Regions from separate parts of the Alistipes sp. AF48-12 genome, predicted to be linked through region 1. Evidence: riboswitches for the same ligand, from Rfam matches in the RefSeq annotation. Region 1 holds a riboswitch; each other region holds the start of a gene.
What was found. Region 1 has a riboswitch for cobalamin ahead of DW082_RS08900 (threonine/serine exporter ThrE family protein). Riboswitches for the same ligand answer to the same signal wherever they lie in the genome.
Positions count from the first base shown of each region.

Region 2: another riboswitch for cobalamin. It lies ahead of DW082_RS05760 (ABC transporter substrate-binding protein); the one in region 1 lies ahead of DW082_RS08900 (threonine/serine exporter ThrE family protein).
Region 3: another riboswitch for cobalamin. It lies ahead of DW082_RS13265 (TonB-dependent receptor); the one in region 1 lies ahead of DW082_RS08900 (threonine/serine exporter ThrE family protein).

Region 1 is NZ_QUDJ01000012.1:62,191-69,135, forward strand. It holds gene DW082_RS15045 (FadR/GntR family transcriptional regulator) at 1-61, shown strand, start outside; gene DW082_RS08890 (MFS transporter) at 107-1,291, shown strand; gene DW082_RS08895 (methylated-DNA--[protein]-cysteine S-methyltransferase) at 1,303-1,836, shown strand; gene DW082_RS08900 (threonine/serine exporter ThrE family protein) at 1,865-3,262, opposite strand; cobalamin riboswitch at 3,406-3,606, opposite strand; partial or broken gene DW082_RS08905 (PLP-dependent aminotransferase family protein) at 3,751-4,415, opposite strand; gene DW082_RS08910 (ABC transporter permease) at 4,655-6,945, shown strand, end outside.
Region 2 is NZ_QUDJ01000007.1:36,994-43,938, forward strand. It holds gene cobT (nicotinate-nucleotide--dimethylbenzimidazole phosphoribosyltransferase) at 1-454, opposite strand, end outside; gene DW082_RS05745 (bifunctional adenosylcobinamide kinase/adenosylcobinamide-phosphate guanylyltransferase) at 458-967, opposite strand; gene DW082_RS05750 (ABC transporter ATP-binding protein) at 960-1,985, opposite strand; gene DW082_RS05755 (iron ABC transporter permease) at 1,985-3,016, opposite strand; gene DW082_RS05760 (ABC transporter substrate-binding protein) at 3,013-4,131, opposite strand; cobalamin riboswitch at 4,445-4,657, opposite strand; gene DW082_RS05765 (NADH-quinone oxidoreductase subunit N) at 4,783-6,204, opposite strand; gene DW082_RS05770 (NuoM family protein) at 6,215-6,945, opposite strand, start outside.
Region 3 is NZ_QUDJ01000028.1:8,853-15,797, forward strand. It holds gene DW082_RS13230 (efflux transporter outer membrane subunit) at 1-1,289, shown strand, start outside; gene DW082_RS13235 (GNAT family N-acetyltransferase) at 1,301-1,813, shown strand; gene DW082_RS13240 (hypothetical protein) at 2,342-2,830, shown strand; gene DW082_RS13245 (helix-turn-helix domain-containing protein) at 3,000-3,305, opposite strand; gene DW082_RS13250 (helix-turn-helix domain-containing protein) at 3,309-3,473, opposite strand; gene DW082_RS15220 (hypothetical protein) at 3,474-3,596, opposite strand; cobalamin riboswitch at 4,520-4,723, shown strand; gene DW082_RS13265 (TonB-dependent receptor) at 4,832-6,847, shown strand; partial or broken gene DW082_RS13270 (YncE family protein) at 6,844-6,945, shown strand, end outside.

The DNA of each region.
Region 1 (6,945 bases):
AATCGCCCGGGATGCCCGGAAGGCGCTGCATACGATCGGCATTATCCTGAAAGAACCGTAACCCATGAATACGAACTCCTCCTGCGCGCGGCCGCTCCGTAATCCGATGAACCGGACAGTTTATCCGATCCTGTTGATGGTTTGCACCACTCATCTGCTCAACGACATGATGCAGTCCGTCATTCCGGCGGTCTATCCGCTTCTCAAAGAGAAATTCGGCTTTACATTCGCACAAATCGGCGTCATCACGCTGGTTTTTCAGATGACTTCGTCGCTTTTGCAGCCTTTCGCCGGACGTTTGGCGGACCGTCATCCGAGGCCCTACTCGCTAGCCGTAGGGATGTGTTTCACGCTGGCCGGACTGCTCGCGCTGTCCGTAGCCCCCGGCTTTGTCTTTATTTTGGCGGCGGTCGGCCTGATCGGCTGCGGTTCGTCGGTTTTCCATCCTGAATCCTCGCGGGTAGCGCAGCTCGCCTCGGGCGGGCGCAAAGGACTGGCACAGTCGATCTTTCAGGTCGGCGGCAACGCGGGAAGCGCTATGGGGCCGTTGTTGGCGGCTTTGATCGTGATTCCGTTCGGTCAGGCTTCGATCGGCTGGTTCGCATTGGCCGCGCTGCTGGCTATTTTCATACTTATTAAGATCGGGAACTGGTACAAACGGCGGCTGGCCGTAGCGGCACGCAAGACCGTCGCAACGGCGGCGGCGCCGGCTCACGGACTTACGAAGCGAAAAATCCGGGCCGCGCTCATTATCCTGGGCGTATTGGTATTTTCGAAATATTTTTACATCGCCTGTATGACCAACTATTTCACGTTCTTTTTGATGGATAAATTTTCGATGTCGGTACAGGGGGCGCAGTACTGTCTTTTCGCATTTCTGGCGGCTTCGGCGGTCGGAACATTCTTCGGCGGGCCGCTGGGCGACCGCATCGGACGGAAATACGTGATCTGGGGTTCCATTCTGGGGGCCGCTCCCTTCACGCTGATGCTTCCCTATGCCAACCTGGCCTGCACCATCGTACTGGCGGTCGTGATCGGCCTTGTCATCTCGTCGGCGTTTTCGGCGATTCTGGTCTATGCGACCGACCTGATGCCGGGAAAGGTCGGCATGATCGCCGGAGTATTTTTCGGACTGATGTTCGGGCTGGGGGGACTCGGTTCCGCCTTTTTCGGCTGGCTGGCGGACAAAACCAGCATCGAGTATATTTTTCAGATCAGTACGTTGTTGCCTTTGCTGGGTGTAATAACGGGCTTTCTGCCTAATATCGAATCGAAGAAAACCAATAAATAAATAAATCAGCGATGCAGTACACTTTTAAATACCGGTCGCCCCTCGGCGGGATCACGATCGCAGCCGACGACGAAGGCCTGACGGGGCTGTGGTTCGACGGGCAGAAATATTTTGCCGACACGCTGTCGGCCCGGCACGAAGAGAAAATGCTGCCGGTATTCGGGCAGGTCAGGGAATGGTTGGACTGTTATTTCGGCGGCGGCATCCCCGGTTTTACGCCGCCGGTGCACCTACAAGGTTCGCCGTTTCGGCTCGCCGTCTGGGACGTGCTGCGGCAAATCCCGTACGGGGAAACCGTCACTTACGGGGAGATCGCGCGGGAGATCGCCCGGCGACAGGGAGTACGGAACGTATCGGCGCAGGCCGTAGGCGGCGCCGTGGGGCACAATCCCGTCAGCATCGTCGTGCCCTGCCACCGCGTCGTCGGGAGCAACGGAAGCCTGACGGGTTATGCGGGCGGCATTACGCGGAAAGTGCGGCTTCTGAATCTCGAACGGGCGGAAATGTCGGGATTGTTCGTTCCGAAAAAAGGGACCGCATTGTAGGCGGCCGGCCGCTGTCGCGTCTTCTCGTTTAGCCGATGTCCGTCAGGTTGACGAACTTACCGTGCAGCCTGCGCCGCTCGATGAGCAGTTTCAACTGTTTTTGACGTTTGGGAGTGATCCAGCGGCGTGCAAAAATGTTCGGGATGGCCACGCCGATAGCGATGCAAAGGATCATAAGCGAGGCCTGGATGGCATTGTTCATCGCTACGGTGACTTCGCCCACCACGCCGCGCATATCGATGAAAGCAAACAGCGCCCGATACATCAGCACGCCCGGGATCATCGGGATGACGCTGGGAATCGATAGGCAATGGTGAGGGGTGTGGAACCAATGCACCGCCCGCGTTACGATGATGCTGATAAGGGCCGAGCCGACCAAAGAACCGATCACTGGACCCATGTCCAGTCCGATATTGTGGTTGCTCGGGCCAAGATTGACAAAGTTGCGGGAGCAAACGGCGATGACGCCTCCTACGGCCACCACCCAGAGCAACCGGCGCGGGATATTGAAGATCATCGAAAATCCTACGGCCGATATGGCGGCCGCTACGGCGAATTCGAAATAGGTGTGATGCGGCGTCATGCTCAGATCCTTCACGAAGTTGTCGATCCCGCAGACGTGGATGGCCAGCGCGATGCCGAACGACATGGCGACCACGATGAGCAATGTATTGACGGCCCGTGTGATACCCACCTGCACGTAGTTATCCAGCATGTCGCTTACAAAATTAATCAGCGGGACGCCGGGGACGATGAAAAGAGCGCAGGCCATCAGCGGATGCCACGGCGTATCGGAATGGAGAACGGCATGGAGCGGTCCGGGCAGTGCGAGCGTCGATATAAACGTGGAAACCCATGCCAGCAACGTTGAGACGAAGGCGGCGACGGCAATATTCATAAAGTGATTGGAACCCAGATCATTGAGCACCGCACGCAAGCGGAACCCCAGGATAGCGGCCACCGAAGCGTAGAAGAAGGCCGGCCAGTCGCAACCGAACTGGATGCAGAACCCGCCGCAGGCGAATCCCGCGCCGACGGCTACCTGCCAGGGGGTGTAGTTACGTTTGCGGGTACGGATTTTTTCCAGCTCCTCCTCGTATTTTTCCAGCGAATAATCCTCGCGGATGGCTCTCCAGGAGAGTTTGCTGACGGCGGAAATAGCAGTCATGTTGATGCCGTGTTTTTCGCAACTCTGGAATTTGGAAAACGAATGTTCTTCGTCGCCCAGGTTTACCATCAGCATGTTGTAGTTGATGTAAATATGCAGGTGTTCGTCGGGCAGTCCCAGGTAGGCCGCCGTGCGTTTCATGTTGCGCATGATGCGGCTCGTGTCCGCCGCGCTTTCCATCAATAGCTTGCCCGTACGCAGCAGCAGGTCGAGCTTCCGGTGCAAAAGTTTTTCCGAATACTGTGATGTCTTTTCCATAACCGCCTCTCTTTACATCCGACAAACCGGCATTGCCGTGCCGGTGTTCAAAAGTTCCACTACGACGCTGACATACTTTCTCATCCGTATATTTCTCAAAACGAGGATAATTTTTTTCGCTATTTTTCTAAACCCACGAGCAAAAACAGCCTTTTACGAACGGCAGGTCTTCTGACTGACTCCCGCTTTGAAACCTTCCCGGCCCCTTTCGAAACCAGTGGTATCGTATGATCAAAGCGTAAACGGAGCTTCACAGCAGCGGGACTGTCCGGGATTTTCACCCGATTCCCTTTTAATCCGGACGACAGAAAAGCGCCCCCGGAACCGATTCCGAGGCAAAGATAAGTTTTTAAAATTAATTAAAATAGATCCGCCGCGATATTTTAGGGCAACCTGCGAACTTTTTCGGGCGAGAAAGGCAAATAAAAAACTCCCTTCGGGAAGAGCGTTTTTCGAGGTTTGCGCGCCGGGACGGTCGCCGGAAAAGGTCATTCGGATTTGCCGATATATTCTTTGACGACCTCCCCGAAGATTTTAAGTCCTTTCTCGATCCGGTCTCCGGGTATATTGGAATAATTGATCCTGAGGATATTCTCTTTATGCTCGTTCGGAAAAAAGAGCTGCCCGGAACGAAAGCTATTTTTTTTCGAGGCATTTGTTTAAAATTTCGCGCGCCGAAATCCCTGTCGGAAGTTCGATCCAGATAAATAGTCCGCCTTCGGGCCGAATGAATCTTATGTTCGCGGGGAAGTAACGTTCGATGGATCCGACCGCAACGTCCCTGCGCCTTTTGTACACTTCGACTATCTTTCCGATATGCCGGTCGATGTCGTACCGTTGTAGATACCGGGCGATGATCATCTGGGCCATCGTATTGCATTGCAGGTCGGTTCCCTGTTTGACCAACCAGGACGTACTTGCGGATGATGTCCTTGTCTCCGGCGATCCAGCCGATCCGGAATCCGGGGCAGAAAATTTTAGAAAAACGTCCCGTGCACGGGACGTTGCCGGTCGTGTCGAAAGACTTTACCGACGGCAAAGACGCTCCTTCGAATCTTAGCTCGCCGTACGGATTGTCTTCCTGTACCGCGACGCCGTATTTCGAGGGCAGTCCGGCCAGTTTCTTGCGTCTTTCCAGGCTCCACGTTTTTCCATCCGTTCATTTTCAATCCATCCGACTTCCGAGCAGGTTCTTAACACTCTTTTGCCCTCATCTGTAAAGGATTCATTCAACAGTGTCCATTAATTTTACACACCCGGATCGAACCACACAACATAAAATCCTGTATTACAAACATTAGCACATCACGGCATTATTTTCGAACATTGCTGTATCGATTGAAAAAACACTCCGCCGGATCCAAAGCGGAAAAATAAAAACCGACGACCAATATGAGGGATCTGAACATCGCCATACGCTCGCTCTTCAAAAGGGGACGGCATAACGTAACAAAAATCGTCTCGCTGAGTATCGGATTGGCCATCGGTCTGGTACTGATTGCCAAGATCTATTTCGAACAATCCTACGACTCGTTTTATCCGAATGCGGATAGGATCTATCGTTTGACGGGCTACACGAGCAACGAAAACGAGTCGAAGGTCAGCGAATCCGTTTCGGCAATCGTCGCTCCGACCATGAAAGAGGAAGTACTGGGCATCGAAGCCGCAACCCGGCTGACCCATATCGGCGGAGACAGGAACAAATTCATAACGTCCGATAAGCGGCGCTACTCGGTCGGCGGCATCCTGATGGCCGACAGTTGCCTGTTCGACGTGCTGCCGCGTCCGGTACTGTCGGGCGATCCGAAAAAGGTATTGGCCCGGCCCGGCTATGCGATGATTTCGCGCTCGTTCGCCGATAAGCTCGGAGGAATCGACCGGGCAGAAGGCACGGTCATCGCTTCCGACAACAAACCGGAGATGACGCTGACCATCGGAGGCGTATTCGAAGATCCGCCGGAAAACTCGCACTTGCGCTACGACGTACTGGTCACATTGGAGGAAGCGGACGACGGAGGCTTCCTGGCCTGGTTCGGCCGCCACTACCTAACCTATGTGCTTCTGTCCCCCGGCGTCACGCCCGAAACCCTGCGTCCGGCCATCGACCGGATGCAACAAAAACACATCGTCCCCCAAGCCCTGCAAAATGCCGGCGTCGACCGATTGGCATTTTTCCTGAAACCTATAAGGGAAGTGCATACCGGCGAAGCCAATATCCGGAACATGACCGTCATGCTGGCGATCCTCGCTTTCGCGCTGCTGTTCACGGCCGTGATGAACTATATCCTGATCGCGATCTCGGCGATCGTGAACCGTAGCAAAGAAATCGCCCTGACTAAATCGTACGGCGCATCCGGGACCGACATCCACCGTATGACGATGTCGGAAACGCTGGTACATATGATTCTTTCGCTCACTCTGGCCGTCCTGCTGATCCTCGCGTGCCGGGACACCGTCGAAGGATTGCTGAACGTTTCGCTTGCCGCCTTGTTCTTCTCCAAAGGAGCTTTCATCCTGTCGGGCATTTGCGCCATTGTATTTTTCGTAACCGGGTTCGTCCCCGGCATGCTGTTCGCCCGCATTCCGGTAGCGTCCGCCTTCCGCAATTTCAAGGAAAACCAGCGGCATTGGAAGCAGGGATTGCTGTTCATGGAATTTACGGCCTCGGCGCTGCTGGTTTCGCTGCTGATCGTAATCGGCGAACAACACCGGCATATGCTGAACAGCGATCCGGGATACTCGTACGATCGCCTGGCTTACTGCGCGGTCACCGATCTGGATTCGACGGCTCGAACGATGTTGACCGACGAAATCGAAAAACTTCCGGAAGTGGAACAAGTGTCTTCCTGCATAAGACTGCCGTTCGGCCAAATGCCGGGCGGCGCGGCGATGTTACCCGGCACGGACCAGACCTGTTTCGAGATCGCCGATCATTTCCGCGTCGGCGACGGATTTCTGGCCCTGATGGAAATTCCGGTCGTCGAAGGACGTTCGTTTACGGAAGAAGTATCCCATTCCAATGAAATTATGGTAAGCCGCTCTTTCGTCGATCGGATGAAGGATTTCGCGGATTGGCCCGACGGTGCGGTCGGCAAGCGGATCTCGATCACGGGGCACGAGCAGAGAGACTTTACGATCTGCGGCGTATACGAGAATTACCGCATCGGATCGTTGGCCGGCAACCTGGACGATCGGCCCTCCGTCATGCTCTACGGCCGCCAGGATCGGCGCATTCCGTCGAGATACCTGCTCGTGAAGTTTCGCAGGATGACGGCGCAAGCCGTAGAAAAAGCGGATTCCAGATTGCAAGAATTGATGCCGGATGCGGAACTGGAGCTGACGCTTTACTCCTCGAGAATAGCCGGACTGTACGAGAGTTCGCGTATGCTTTGGATCTATGTTACGATCGGAGGTCTGATTACGGTAATCATCTCGCTGATCGGCCTAATCGGTTATACGAATGATGAGATCAACCGCCGCCGCAAGGAAATAGCCATCCGCAAGATAAACGGCGCATCGGTACGAACCATTCTCCGGATTTTCCTCGGGGACATTCTGAGGATAACCCTCCCGGCAGCCCTGCTGGGTTGCGGCATTTCCTACTTCGTTTCGGAATACTGGCAACGGCAATTTGCCGAGAAAGTTCCGCAGAACCCTTTGTTTTTTATCGCGGGCGGCCTGAG
Region 2 (6,945 bases), on a different contig from region 1:
CGCCGCGTTCGACGGCCAGTTCCATCTCCTCGCGCGTCATGGCCGCCGTATCGACGAAATTACGCGTCCCGCGGCGAATCTTCAGGTCGATCAGTCCGTCGGCGGCAGGCAGCTCGGCGTCGACGCCGGCATCGACCACTCTCAGCCGGAAACCGTGCTGCCGACACAGGAAACTGATCCCCGCCCCGCCTTTCAAGAAGTTATCGACCATCTGCCGAGTCACTTCTTTCGGCGACAGGCTGACTTTCTCTTCGGCAACCCCGTGATCGCCGGCAAAAACGATGTTGTACGGCCTGTCGAGCGACGGGGTAAGCGTCTGCTGTATCCACCCGATCTGCAAAGCCAGTTCTTCGAGACGGCCGAGCGATCCGAGCGGCTTGGTCAGCCCGTCAATCTTCTGTTGCAACGCCGTACGAATCTCCGCATCGGGCGTCTTTATCGCAAAGTTTTTCATCATCTATTTAACTTTTATCGGTATGCCGGACACCATCAGTACGACGCTTCCGGCACGTTGTGCAATGTATTGGTTGACCCACCCCTGCAAGTCGGTAAAACGGCGCTGCAACGGATCGGTCGATACGCCGCCGAGCCCGATCTCGTTGGTCACGAAAATAAAGTCGGCGTCCTGCGCGGCCAACCGGTCGAACTCGCTTTTGACCGCGTCCAGCGCCCGGTCGACATCCGAATCGAAATCGTAAAAAAAATTCGTGCACCACAGCGTCACGCAGTCCACCACCACCGTCCGGCCGCGAAAATCACGGCGGCTCAAGTTTTTCGGTTCCTCGACCGTCTCCCACTGCGGCCCCCGGTCGGCACGATGGCGTTCGATCCGGAGTCGGTGCTCCTGGTCCCATACGCGCGAAGTCGCCAGGTAGACCGGACGATCCGAACGCTCCAGCGCCAACCGCTGCGCATACGAACTCTTCCCCGAACGGGCGCCTCCCGTTATCAAAGTAATACTACCCACAATCGGTTTCGTTTAATAATTCTATCCATTCGGCGAACGATGCACAGCGTACCGCAACACCGTCCGGACGGAAAAATTCGATATTGTCCGCCGCATGTACCCTGAGTCGCATTCCGTCATTACCGTCCGCGCCGGACTGCGCCGCATAGCCGTTTCGCATCAGCGCATTCCGGGCCCACAGTAGCAACCGATCGTCGGCAGCCTCGACGGACACGGTCCGCCCCACCCCGCCGCAATGCCGAAAACGGCCGTTGTCCGGATCGAATTCCACGTCGCCCCGGCTGAAAAAACGGTTCAGCGAACCGTTCAGCACCAGGTCTTCGGTCGTTCCACACAACAATCCGTTCTGCTGCGACATCAGCCACAGGCTGTCGGCCAACAGCAGCGCCTGATCGACGTCGTGCGTCGACAGCAGCACGGCCTTATGCTCCTCGCGCGCCAGGCGGTGCAGCAGGTTCATCACCTCGATCCGGCTGATAATATCCAGAAAAGCGGTCGGCTCGTCGAGTAGGATGACCGGGCACTGCTGCGCCAGCGCCTTGGCGATCATCGCTTTCTGACGTTCCCCGTCCGACAGTTCGGCTACGTAGCTTCCGGCTTTGCCTGCTATTCCGACCGCTTCCATCGCCCAATCGACGACCCGCCGGTCCTCCGCGCCGAGATTTCCGAAAAAACCCGTATAGGGATACCGACCGAGAGCGACCAACTGATGCACCCTCAGTCCCCCGGCATACACCTTATCGGTCAACACCACGCCGACCAACCGCGAACGACGGGTCTCGGAATACTTCCCGAACGGCTCGCCGCACAAGCGGAGCTCGCCGTCCAACAGCGTCCGCCCGCCGCCGAGCGTCTTCAGCAACGTCGATTTACCGGCGCCGTTCGGGCCGAGCAGGCAGGTCAACTCGCCGGCACGCAGCGAAAACAACAGACCCTCGTGCACACGCCGGACGCCGCGCCCGCCGAGGCGGTAGCCGATCGAGAGGCGCTCTCCGGTTATCACGCAACGACGCTCCATCAGTTGAAATATTGTATCCGTTTCTGGTTCACGATCACATAAATAACCACCGGAGCGCCGACCAGCGGAGTGATCGCGTTCAGCGGAATCACGCCCGATGCGCCGGGCAGCAGGCTGATCAGGTTGCACAGCAGCGCGACGCAGGAACCGGTCAGCATCACCGCCGGCAGCAACAGCCGGTGATCGGCCGAACCGGTCATCAACCGCGCCAAATGCGGTACGGACAACCCGATAAAGGCAATCGGCCCGCAAAACGCCGTCGAAACGGCCGTCAACACCCCCGTACAGATCAACAGCAAGATCCGCACGCGCTGTACGCGCACCCCGAGATTCTCGGCATAGCGTTCGCCGAGCAGCAATGCGTTCAGCGGCTTCATCAGCAGTAGCGCGACGAACAGTCCCGCCCCGATCAGCAGCGCGAACAGCGGCATCTGCCGCAACGAAACGCCCGAAAAATCGCCCATCCCCCACAGCATGTAGGAATACACGCCGTCCGACGTCGCGAAAAAATTCAGCAGCGAGATCATCGACGAGGCCAGGTAGCCGACCATAATCCCGATAATCAGCAACATCACGTTGCTGCGCACCAGGGTCGAAAAAAAGATGATGATGCACAACACCGCCGTCGCTCCGACGAATGCGCCCGATACGACGGCCATATAACCGCTGAGCATGAAACCGCCCGTACCGCCGACCGTCCCTCCCAGCATCAGCATCACCAACGCCACGCCGAGACTCGCCCCCGTATCGATCCCGAGAATCGACGGGCCGGCCAACGGATTGTTGAACACGGTTTGCAACATCAGTCCGGAAGTAGCCAGCGCCGCACCGGCCAACAGCGCGGTCACGGCCTGCGGCAACCTCGATTCGAGCACGATAAACGACCACGAAGCCTGTCCGGCCTCCCCGCCCGTCAGGATGCCGAGCACCGCCCGCAACGGAATCGGCACCGACCCCAGGAACAGGCTGGCCGCAAACAGCACCGCGACACAGCAAGCCGCCGCAACGATATACCGCACCGAAATGCTCACTGCCGCATCCTGTTAAAATACCGCAACCGGTATCCGGGTATCGTCCCCGGATGAAAAATCTCGATCAGGTCGCCCAACACCCGGTCGGGATGCATCGGCATTTCTTCGTAATAAGGCGTTTCCCCGGTATTGCAGACGAAAATATTCCGGTTTTTAAAAGCGTCGAAATGCCGGTAAGGTTCGTACTCCGTCTGCAGTTCCGCATAGGTCAGTTCCTGCGGCGCATTGTATTTAATAAGCCAGAAATCGGCTCCCTGTCCCTTTTCGAACACCGTCTCGAACGCCAACGGCACCGAACCGGTAGTCGGGTCGTCGGCCCAGATGTAATCGGCCCCGGCATCGCGGTACAAGTTGGCAATGTAACTGCGGCCCCCGGGAACATACCATGCCGATCCGTATTTTTTCTCGGACAGTACGGTCGGACGCACGCCCACCGTATCCGTCATCCTGCACAGCGAATCGTATGCCGCCGCCGTCTGCCGGAATAGCGAATCGGCCCGCTGTCCTCTGTCGAAAAACAACGCCATGAAACGCATCCATTCGGCCCTTCCGAGCGGCGTAACCTCCATATAATCGACGCATTCCATGATCGGAATCGCCGTTTTTTCGATCCGTCCGTAACCGACGTTCTTGAACGGCGAAGCGATGATGATGTCGGGCGCCAGGTCGATCACCTTTTCGACATCCGGCGACGAAGCCTCGCCCAGGTCGGCAATAGCACCCCGGGCCACCCCGTCGCGAATAAAATCCAGGTCGATATAACGGGGCTCGCAAACCCCTACGATCCGGTCGCCCACCCCCAGTTCGTCCAGCATACCGCAGTGCACGGCCGAATAAACCACGACCCGCTGCAACGGCGTCCGCACGATATTTCCTTCCGGAAGTCCAACCGGCAGCGGCCTCTCGCGGTCGACGAGCACATAACGACGCAGCAACCGGAGGCTGTCCCACGGACTGAGCACGTCGACGAGCGTATAATCCCGGAAATGCTCGACCCGATAATGCCGGGCATATTCTATCCGGAACGCTTCGCCGGCGCCTTCGCCGGATTTCCGGCCCGATCCGCACCCCGCTCCCAGCAGTATGACGGACAAAAAAAGAAAAAACGATCGAATCAATCTCATCGGAATACCCATATTTTCCGGTTGAACTTACAAAGTTACGCAAATTACCGATCCCCTACAAACCGAAACAAGGACAGATGAGCACCTTATTCAGATCCTCATCCGTCACTCAGGGGGAAAACTACTTATCATATTCGTAAAAAACGTCGTTCGCAGGGCGTCGATCCTGTAAAACCGTTTTTCCGTAATATTCGTCCGGCTGCTCCGAAATAAAATAAAAGAGGAAGAAAAAACGCGAACCCGGACAACTCCCGTCCGACCCCCGCAAAGAATCAACCCATTCCGCTTTTTACCCGAAGCACAAATGTTTCAAACGAATCGAGGCAGGTCTTCTGGCTCGCCTCACATCCGGCAGTCTTCCCATCCTTACGACAGTGACTTTCAGAATCGCCGGACATTTTCCGAGGCTTACAGCTGCGGGTACAGCTCCGGGATTGAAACGACGTTTCGCACCGGATTCCCTATTACGGCCATTCCGCGTCGCTGCGGTCGGGCCACCTTGATTCAACTGGAAGCAAAGGTAAAGCGTTTTTACGAACAATCAAACGTTCCCGACGGTTTCCGGTAATTTTTTTTGCACATTTTGTACACAAACGAAAAAGCCGGCGAGTTTCACCGGCTTTTATAGGATTCGATCCCACGCTACATTCCGTAGCTCAGCAACGAGATCCGATCGTACACCACGCTCAGGACTCCCAACAGCAGGATACCCATGCTACAAGCCACCAGACTGGCACGCATGTACCCGTCGCTGCGGAACGCGGCGATCGGCGCCTCGTTCTTGTTGATGAACATGGCCTTGACCACGAGCAGATAATAGTACAGCGAAATAATCGTATTGATCAGCGCGATCAACACAAGGATGTAATACCCTTGCTGGGCGGCGGCTGCGAAGATGAAGAACTTGCTGAAAAATCCGGCGAACGGCGGAATCCCGGCCAGCGAGAACATCGCCAGCGTCATCACCAGCACCAGTTTCGGATTCGTTGCGTACAATCCGTTGTAATCGTCGATCGTCACCTTGCCGGAGCGGTTCTCAATCGCCGAAATCACGCCGAAAGCGGCCAAGTTGGACACCATGTAAACCAATATGTAATAAACCAGCGAAGTCATACCGAGAGCCGATGCGCTGATCACTCCCAGCACGATGTAACCGGCCTGCGAAATCGACGAATAAGCCAGGAAACGTTTGATATTGCGCTGTCGAATCGCGAACAAGTTGGCGATCGTGATCGTCGCGATGATTACGCCGTAGAGCACGCCCTGCCACTGGGCTGCGATCGGAGAGAACACCTTCATCAGGATCGTCATCAGCACAAACACGGCAGCCCCTTTCGAAATGACCGACAGGTAAGAGGTAACGGTCGTCGGAGCGCCCTGGTAAACGTCGGGCGTCCACTGGTGGAACGGCACGAGCGAAATTTTGAAGAACAGCCCCACGACGAAGAACAGGAAAGCCATGATCTGCAACGGCGAACCGTTCACGGCGGCCGGGATGTCGTCGAAATAGAGCGTTCCGGTCGTACCGTAGATCAGCGACATACCGTACAGCGACAGCCCCGATGCAAAGACGGCGTTCAGGATGTATTTGGCTCCGGCTTCGGCCGATTCGCGTTTGAACTTATCGAAAGCGACCAACGTAGCCATCGGGATCGACGCGGTTTCCAGTCCGATAAAGAAGAACAGGAAGTTGCCGGCCGAGATCATGAAGTACATGCCCAGCAGCGTGGTCAGCGTCAGGAAATAGAATTCGCCGCGCTTGTGGACGGTCGTATCGCTTTTGAGCCAGCCCTCGGCCTGCATCAGCACGATCAGCGTCCCGACGTTCAGGATGCTTTTGACGACGCCCATCATCGGCGTGTACTGGTACATGCCGCCGAATGCTTCGCCAGCGACTCCCGGCACGATGTTCAGCAACGTATGTACGCCGAACAGAATGCACGCTACGGGCTGGAAATACCGCAAACCGTTCTTCGAAGCCATCAAATCGTAGAGCAGCAGGATCACCATCACGGCGATCAGCGACAGCTCCTCTTTCATCATCAGAAAATTACTGTAATCCATATAGCGTCCTCTATTTCATTAACTGTTGTACAACGGGCAGCAAACTGTCGTTGATCATATTCGACACCCACAACGGCGCCATACCGAGTCCGGCGATCGCCACGATCAGCACGACGACCGACAGGCGTTCGAACCACACGGCGTCGGTCAGCGCCAGGTGATCCTTATTCAGTACCGAACCGTAAAACACCTTGCCCACCATCCGCAGGATATAAACCGCCGTAATCACGATCGACGAGCAGGCGACGATCGTAAAGACGCGGTGGAACGTATCGGTATGCTCGAACGAGCCGACGAACACGGTCATCTCGGCTACGAATCCGCTGAGTCCCGGAAGCCCCAGCGACGCCAGTCCGGCGATTACGAAGCAGACGCTCAAAAACGGCATCACCTTCATCAGACCGCCCATCTCGCGGACATCCCGCGTATGGGTGCGTCCGTATATCATCCCGATCAACGCAAAGAACAAGGCCGTCATCAGTCCATGCGACAGCATTTGCAACACGGCGCCGGTCATCGCGGTCTGGTTCAGCATCAGGATCGCGAACAGCACCAGTCCGCAGTGGCTGACCGAAGAGTAGGCGTTGATGTATTTCAGGTCGGTCTGCTTGATTGCCGAGAACGCTCCGTAGACCACGCTGATACCGGTCAGCGTCAGGAAAATCCATGCCAGTTCGTTGGCCGCCTCGGGCATCAGGAAGATCGCCACGCGAAAACAACCGTATCCGCCGAGTTTCATCA
Region 3 (6,945 bases), on a different contig from region 1:
ACCCGCGGACGGCAGAGGTGGACAGAAACCTGTACGGCAAGGAGTATAGTTCCGAAGACTCGACATCCATCGCGACGCTCTCGTGGAAAGAGTTGTTTACGGATACCTGCCTGCAACGGCTGATCGACACGGCCTTGGTCCGCAATACTGATCTGGGTACAGCCCGCCTGCGTGTCGAACAGGCCGAAGCCGCGTTGCTGACCGCCCGTCTGTCTTATCTGCCGTCCGTGAACGTGGGGGTAGAAGGCGGACTGACCGGTTGGGACGGCTCAACGGCCAAAACCTATAATATAAACGGGGCTGCAAGTTGGGAAATAGATATATTCGGCAAGATTACGGCTGCAAAACGTGAAGCCCATGCTTCATTGGAGAAGTCGTATGCCTACCGGCAGGCAGTGCAGACCCAGCTCGTGGCGTCGGTCGCTTCGACCTACTACACGTTGTTGATGCTGGACGAGCAGATAATAATTACGGAACAGACCTTGCAGAGCTGGGAGCGGACGGTTTCCACGCTGCGTTCGCTGATGCGGGCGGGAAAAGCCAATGACGCGGCGGTGTTGCAGGCCGAGGCGAACAGGGCGACGCTCGAAGCCTCCCTGCTGTCCATGCGCAAAAGCCTGAAAGAGACCGAAAATGCAATGTGCCTGTTGTTGGCGCAGATACCCGGAAGCGTAGAACGGGGAAAACTTGCCGGACAGACCTTTCCCGATTCGGTGTCTATAGGAATCCCTGTTCAGCTATTGGCGAACCGCCCCGATGTACGGGAGGCTGAAATGTCGTTGGCAAAGGCTTTTTATGCCACGAACGTGGCAAGAGCGGCTTTCTATCCTTCCGTCAACCTGTCGGGAAGTGCGGGATGGACGAACAACGGCGGCGGAGTCGTGCTCAATCCCGGACAATGGCTGCTCAATGCCATCGGCTCACTGACGCAACCGCTGTTCAATCGCGGAACGAACATCGCCAACCTGAAAATAGCCAAGGCAGAGCAGGAAATAGCGGCATTGGCTTTTCAGCAGAAACTGCTTGCGGCGGGCAGCGAGGTGAATAACGCACTGGTAGCTTTGCAAACAGCACGTGAAAGACTGGCGATAAATTCCCAAAGTGTCGTTTCTTTACAGGAGGCAGTTCGGAAGACGGAACTGTTGATGCGCCATTCCTCCGTGAACTATCTGGAGGTGCTGACCGCGCAACAGTCTCTGCTGGATGTCCAGAAATCATTGGCACAGGACAAATTCGACGAGATACAGGGCATCATAAGCCTGTATCACGCATTGGGTGGAGGACAATAAATTTAGGAATCATGAGTATAACATTCGATAAACTCGGTGAAAGGGATTACAAAGGATTTTGCGATGACGTGAAAGAGATTTTCTCCATTGCCGCAGTCGAGGCATTCGGGCCGCCGAAAGACGGCAGGGAAATCATACCAACCGATGAAGTCTGCCGTATTTTGCAAAACATTATGTGTGAGGCATATGCAGTATATGCTAACAGTGTAAAAGTCGGCGGCGTGGCGATAAAGGCAGATGCCTTGACAGGACATAGCTCTTTGGAGTTATTTTATGTATATCCCGAGTATCACAGTAAGGGCTTGGGCTTCCAGATATGGCAGGGAATCGAACGACTATACCCTGCTACAAAAGTCTGGCGTTTGGTCACTCCTTATTTCGAGAAACGGAACATTCACTTCTACGTCAACAAATGCGGATTCAAGATAGTGGAATTTTTCAACAAGGCTCATTGCGATCCCAATTACCCGCTTACGGGAAAAAACAGCCACGATGAATATTTCATATTTGAAAAGGTGATATAATCAAAAAATTTATGTTGAAATATTACAAGATTCGACAGAGCATATTTACCTTTGCATCGTAACCAGTTGAATAAGAACAGATGATAAATTTCCGGAACATTCCATTACCTGAGCACCGGGGCGGTATTATTAAAATACCCCGGCCAGGGCGGTATGTTCGTATGCGTAGTTTCTGATAAAAATCATTCACGGCTATCATAGGAGATACTGCTTCGCAAGCAGTATCTCTTTTTTATTGGCTAATGTCTATTATTCACTTATGAAAAAATGAAACCGATTATTGAATGTACGATTCCCTTGTACCGCACGATTGGAACAATCGACCAGAAAATGAATTTAATAACCCATGAAGCGGTCCGACGGCGATCGCTCCGCAAACGACAAAAGCGATATGAATAGGATATTTTTTACGCCGACCTGCATTTCGGCCACCAGAACATACTCCGGTACCAAACGGACAGGCCTTTTGCCGACCGGGACAATACGACGGCACACGACGCATGGCTGCTCGACCTTTGGCGGTCGACCGTGGACAAGAAGGATATGGTCTACATCCTCGGCGATCTTACATTCTTCAAAAGCGAAGACGCCCGGCATCTGCTGGAGAAACTGCCCGGACGCAAATATCTCATAACCGGTAACCACGACGGTTCGGTCAAAGCCTACTCGAACTATTTCCAGACCACAGCACAAATACTCGACCTGACGGTTCGTCCGAGCATGTGCTCCCGGCTGACGGACAACATGGTGTTGAACCTGTGCCACTATCCGCTGCTGACCTGGAACCGCAAGCCCCACGGCTCGGTCATGCTGCACGGGCATTGCCACGGCAAGCTGGACGAATATAACCGCCAGTCGCCCGATCTGAGGTTCGACGTGGGCATAGACGGCGAGCTGTCCCGCCGCTGCGGAGGATTTATCAGTGTCGAGGCCGTGTATGATGTAGCGATGGAGAAGACAAAAGGAGAATCTTTTACCCAATATGCCCGGCAGAATTATCTACCCGAATACAGATAGAAAAGGGTTAGTTCGTTTAAAGCGATCCCCGGCCTATGATACGACGGCCGGGGACATGCTCATGTTTTCAGTTGTTATATCAGGTTGTCTTGGGCCTTCGGTTTGAACTATTCGAAAATTTCGAATAGTTCAAACCGAATCACTATTTAATGGGGGTAATCTATCCACATTAGAACGGATCTTCGGTCGGGCGCAGGTTCTTGAGGAGGGTTTCCCGGATGCCAGATTCGGGATAGATGATGTTGCGGCCGCCGATAACGGTGAAAGGGATCTGCCGACTGTCCCGTAGGTTCTGCAGCGTGCGGGTCGAGATATGTAGGTAGGCACATACTTCCTCTCCCGTAAGGTACCGTTCTTTCATAACCGAGGGGCGGTAGTTGTCGATGGCTTTCCGCAAAGCCTTTTCCGTTTCACTGATCTGCGAAAAGGCTTTCTTCACCTCTTCGCTTTCGCTGTTCAAAAAATCCCAAGACATGACCTACTTACTTTTAATGGTTTTACTTCTCAGGTATTCTGCCACGTCATTCTCCCGGTAGAAGAACTTGCCTCCTATCGAAGTATAAGGCAGTAGTTTCTTGTCCCGGTAGGTTTGAAGGGTACGTTTGGAGACGTTCAGCAACAGGCACACGTCCTGGCTGTCCAATCATCCCTCCGATACCTGCGGATCGAATTTCTGCCGGACCTCTCCGGCGAGGGTCGATAACTCTTCCAGTCGGGCGAGGAGCCTCATCCATGTCCGCTCCCCGACGCAAACGATTTTATCCATACTTTTTCGATTTTAAATTTACATGGTAACCGGTTCCCATTGGAGTTATCTGCCTGCGGAAGCCGGTTACGGTTGATTGTTCGTGTTGTCTTTTCTTTTTACGGTTCCGTGCGATAAGAAAGGCTCATCGGTCGCGGATACGGTGCGCTCGGTTTTTCATCGGTTCTTTACATTTTATAAAAGCGGCCGGATGATGATTTTGCCCGCAATATATAACCGTTTCAGACTGGTTGTAGCGTTTCCCCGCCCGGTGTCGTGAATAGTCTTGGATAATCCGGAAGAGTCCGGAACGGATTAACATACATGTCATTGGCAGACTGAAATATATGACCACATGAATGCTGTTTGAGTTTTTTGCAACTCCACGCTTCTCTGTTTGAGGTTTTGCCTGTTCTGAAAAATGCGACACCGGAGCAAAAGGAGTTTCGGTTTAATCCGTTAAACCGAAATGTTTTGGTTAAACCAAAACCTAACTTGCTCACGCTCGACGCGTGCCGGGAAATTCGGTCCATAAAAGAGATTCAGCCTTTCTGGATTGGGTTACAGAATGGACAATTGGCCGATAAGGCTTCAGGCGACCAAGCTTGATAACCGGCGAAATAGCCCGGTTTGGGCGGTTCGCGGTCGGGCGTATCAAGAAGAATACTGTCGTACAGTTTGGTGCTTTGTAAGGCTGCAATCGTAGTCAATACTACGGTTGTAGCCTTACAAAATGATAAAATGATATTTGTGTCCGGTTACAATAATCCTTTGCTACAGTTTTATAGAGTTAGCATGTGATAATTCGATAAAGTCAAAGATAGTTTTTTACTTTACTAATAGTAGAATGGTAGTTTGCAGAGAGGTAACAGGCTGGCATATGCCTTTTGTTTAATTTCATGCAAGTTTACCAAAGTGTAACAATATTAATTAAAAATATTTTCCGTAATTTTGTGCCGCAAGGTTTTCCGGAAGTTATCTGCTTCCGGGAATAAAAGGGAATGCAGTGAGAATCTGCGACAATACCCGTTGCTGTGAGTTTCAGTCCTTATAGGGCAACTCCGCGCACTCTTTGCCACTGGTTTTAAACTGGGAAGGCGCAGCGGAGGAAATGAGTCAGAAGACCTGCCTTGCGATAACGAGGATTTACCCCTGCGGGATCACGGGTGGTATGTAATTGGCTCTCCCAAACATCGTATTTCGTTTGTTTTTGTCGGTCAACTGCAGAGGTAAATCGTGCAAACGAATGAACTTGCATGCAATTTACTGAAAATAAGTATTTTACAACTTCGGTTGCCGCCCAGCCGAAAGACACGACGTTTCTTCAGGAATCGGACAGTGTACTCCGTAAATACGAGATTGGGGAAGTGACGGTTTACGGCCGCCGGACCTTGCCGAAGATCATTCCCGCACAGGAATTGTCGGGAACAGAACTCGAGCGCCTGAACGTGGTTTCCGTGGCCGATGCCATTCGTTATTTTTCCGGCGTCCAGATCAAGGACTACGGCGGAATCGGGGGATTGAAGACGGTCAATATCCGGAGCATGGGAACCCAGCACGTCGGGGTGTTCTACGACGGCATCCAGTTGGGCAACGCCCAGAACGGGCAGATCGACCTGGGGCGCTTCTCGCTGGACAATATGGAGGCCGTTTCGCTGTACAACGGGCAGAAAAGCGCCATCTTCCAGTCGGCTAAGGATTATGCCTCCGCGGGATCGGTTTACATGACTACCCGGACACCACGTTTCGATTCTGTCAAAAATTACAACCTGAGTTTTTCTGTCAAAGGAGGGTCGTTCGGTACGGTCAACCCGTCCGTGTTGTGGGAACATAGGATCAGCGACAAACTGAGCAGCTCGTTCAATGCGGAATATATGTATACGACCGGACGGTATAAGTTCAGCTATGCGAAGAAGGACGGATACGATACGACCGAAGTGCGGCGTAACGGCGATGTCAGCGCTCTTAGGGTGGAGGGCGGACTGTTCGGAAAGATCAGGGACGGAGAGTGGAAGGCCAAAGTCTATTTCTACGACTCGGAACGCGGCTATCCGGGCGCTTCGGTGCGGGAGGAGCCGGGAAAGTTCAAGCACGAAGACCGCCAGTGGGACCGTAACCTGTTCGTGCAGTCTTCGTTCCGCAAACAGTTCGGTTCGCTTTATACACTCGTGCTGAACGGCAAGTACGCTTACGATTACCTGCATTACCTGTCCGATCCACGGCTCGACGTGACGACCATGTATGTCGATAACCATTACCGGCAGCAGGAGGTCTATTTCTCGGCCGTAAACGGCTTCTCTTTTTTCGACTGGTGGAAAGTCAACCTTTCCGCTGATTTCCAGTGGAACACGCTCGATGCCGACTTGGTGGACTTTGCCTGTCCGCAGCGGTACTCCGTCCTGACGGCATTGGCCACGTCCGTTCAGTTCGAAAAATTCAGTATGCAGGCCAGCCTGCTTCATACTTATATCTACGACAAAACCAAAGCCCTCGGCGAGGAAGCTCCGGAAAAGAGCCAGTTCACACCGACGGTCGTTATGTCTTATCGCCCGTGGAGCGCGGAAAATCTGCAACTCAGGGCATTTTACAAACGGATATTCCGTATGCCTACGTTCAACGATCTTTATTATACGTTCATCGGTAACAAACAGTTGAAGCCCGAGTTTACGACCCAGTACGACGTGGGGATCGTTTACAACAAATCGTTCGGTGGTCACGGGTTGACTTATCTGGACGTATCGGTGGACGGTTATTTCAATCAGGTGGACGACAAGATCATCGCCATGCCCACATCCAATCAGTTCCAGTGGACGATGGTCAACCTCGGGTACGTGGAGATACGCGGCATCGACGCGTCGGTACAATCCGGTTTCCAATTCGGGAAGGTTGCCCTCAATGCCCGCCTGAACTACACTTACCAGAAAGCGCAGGATTTCACCGATCCCGAAAGCCAATGGTACGGCGGGCAGATTCCCTATATCCCCTGGCACAGCGGATCGGCCATACTGGGCGGCAGCTATAAAAGCTGGGACTGGAATTACAGCTTTATCTATACCGGCGAACGGTACGAAGCGGTGGCCAATATTCCGGAAAACTATTCGCAACCGTGGTATACCCACGACATGTCGCTGTCCAAGAGTTTTCAGTGGAACCGCGTCGGTATGCGGGTCACGGCCGAAGTCAACAATATTTTCAACCAACAGTATGAAGTCGTCCAGTGCTATCCGATGCCCGGGACGAACTTCAAAATCAAAATTAACCTGACATTATGAGTTTCATACGACGATTTGCGGTTTTATTGTCGCTCTTTCTCTGCCTCGGTTCGTGCCGAAAAGACGAGCCGGTCCTCCCTTCCACGAATACGAATACG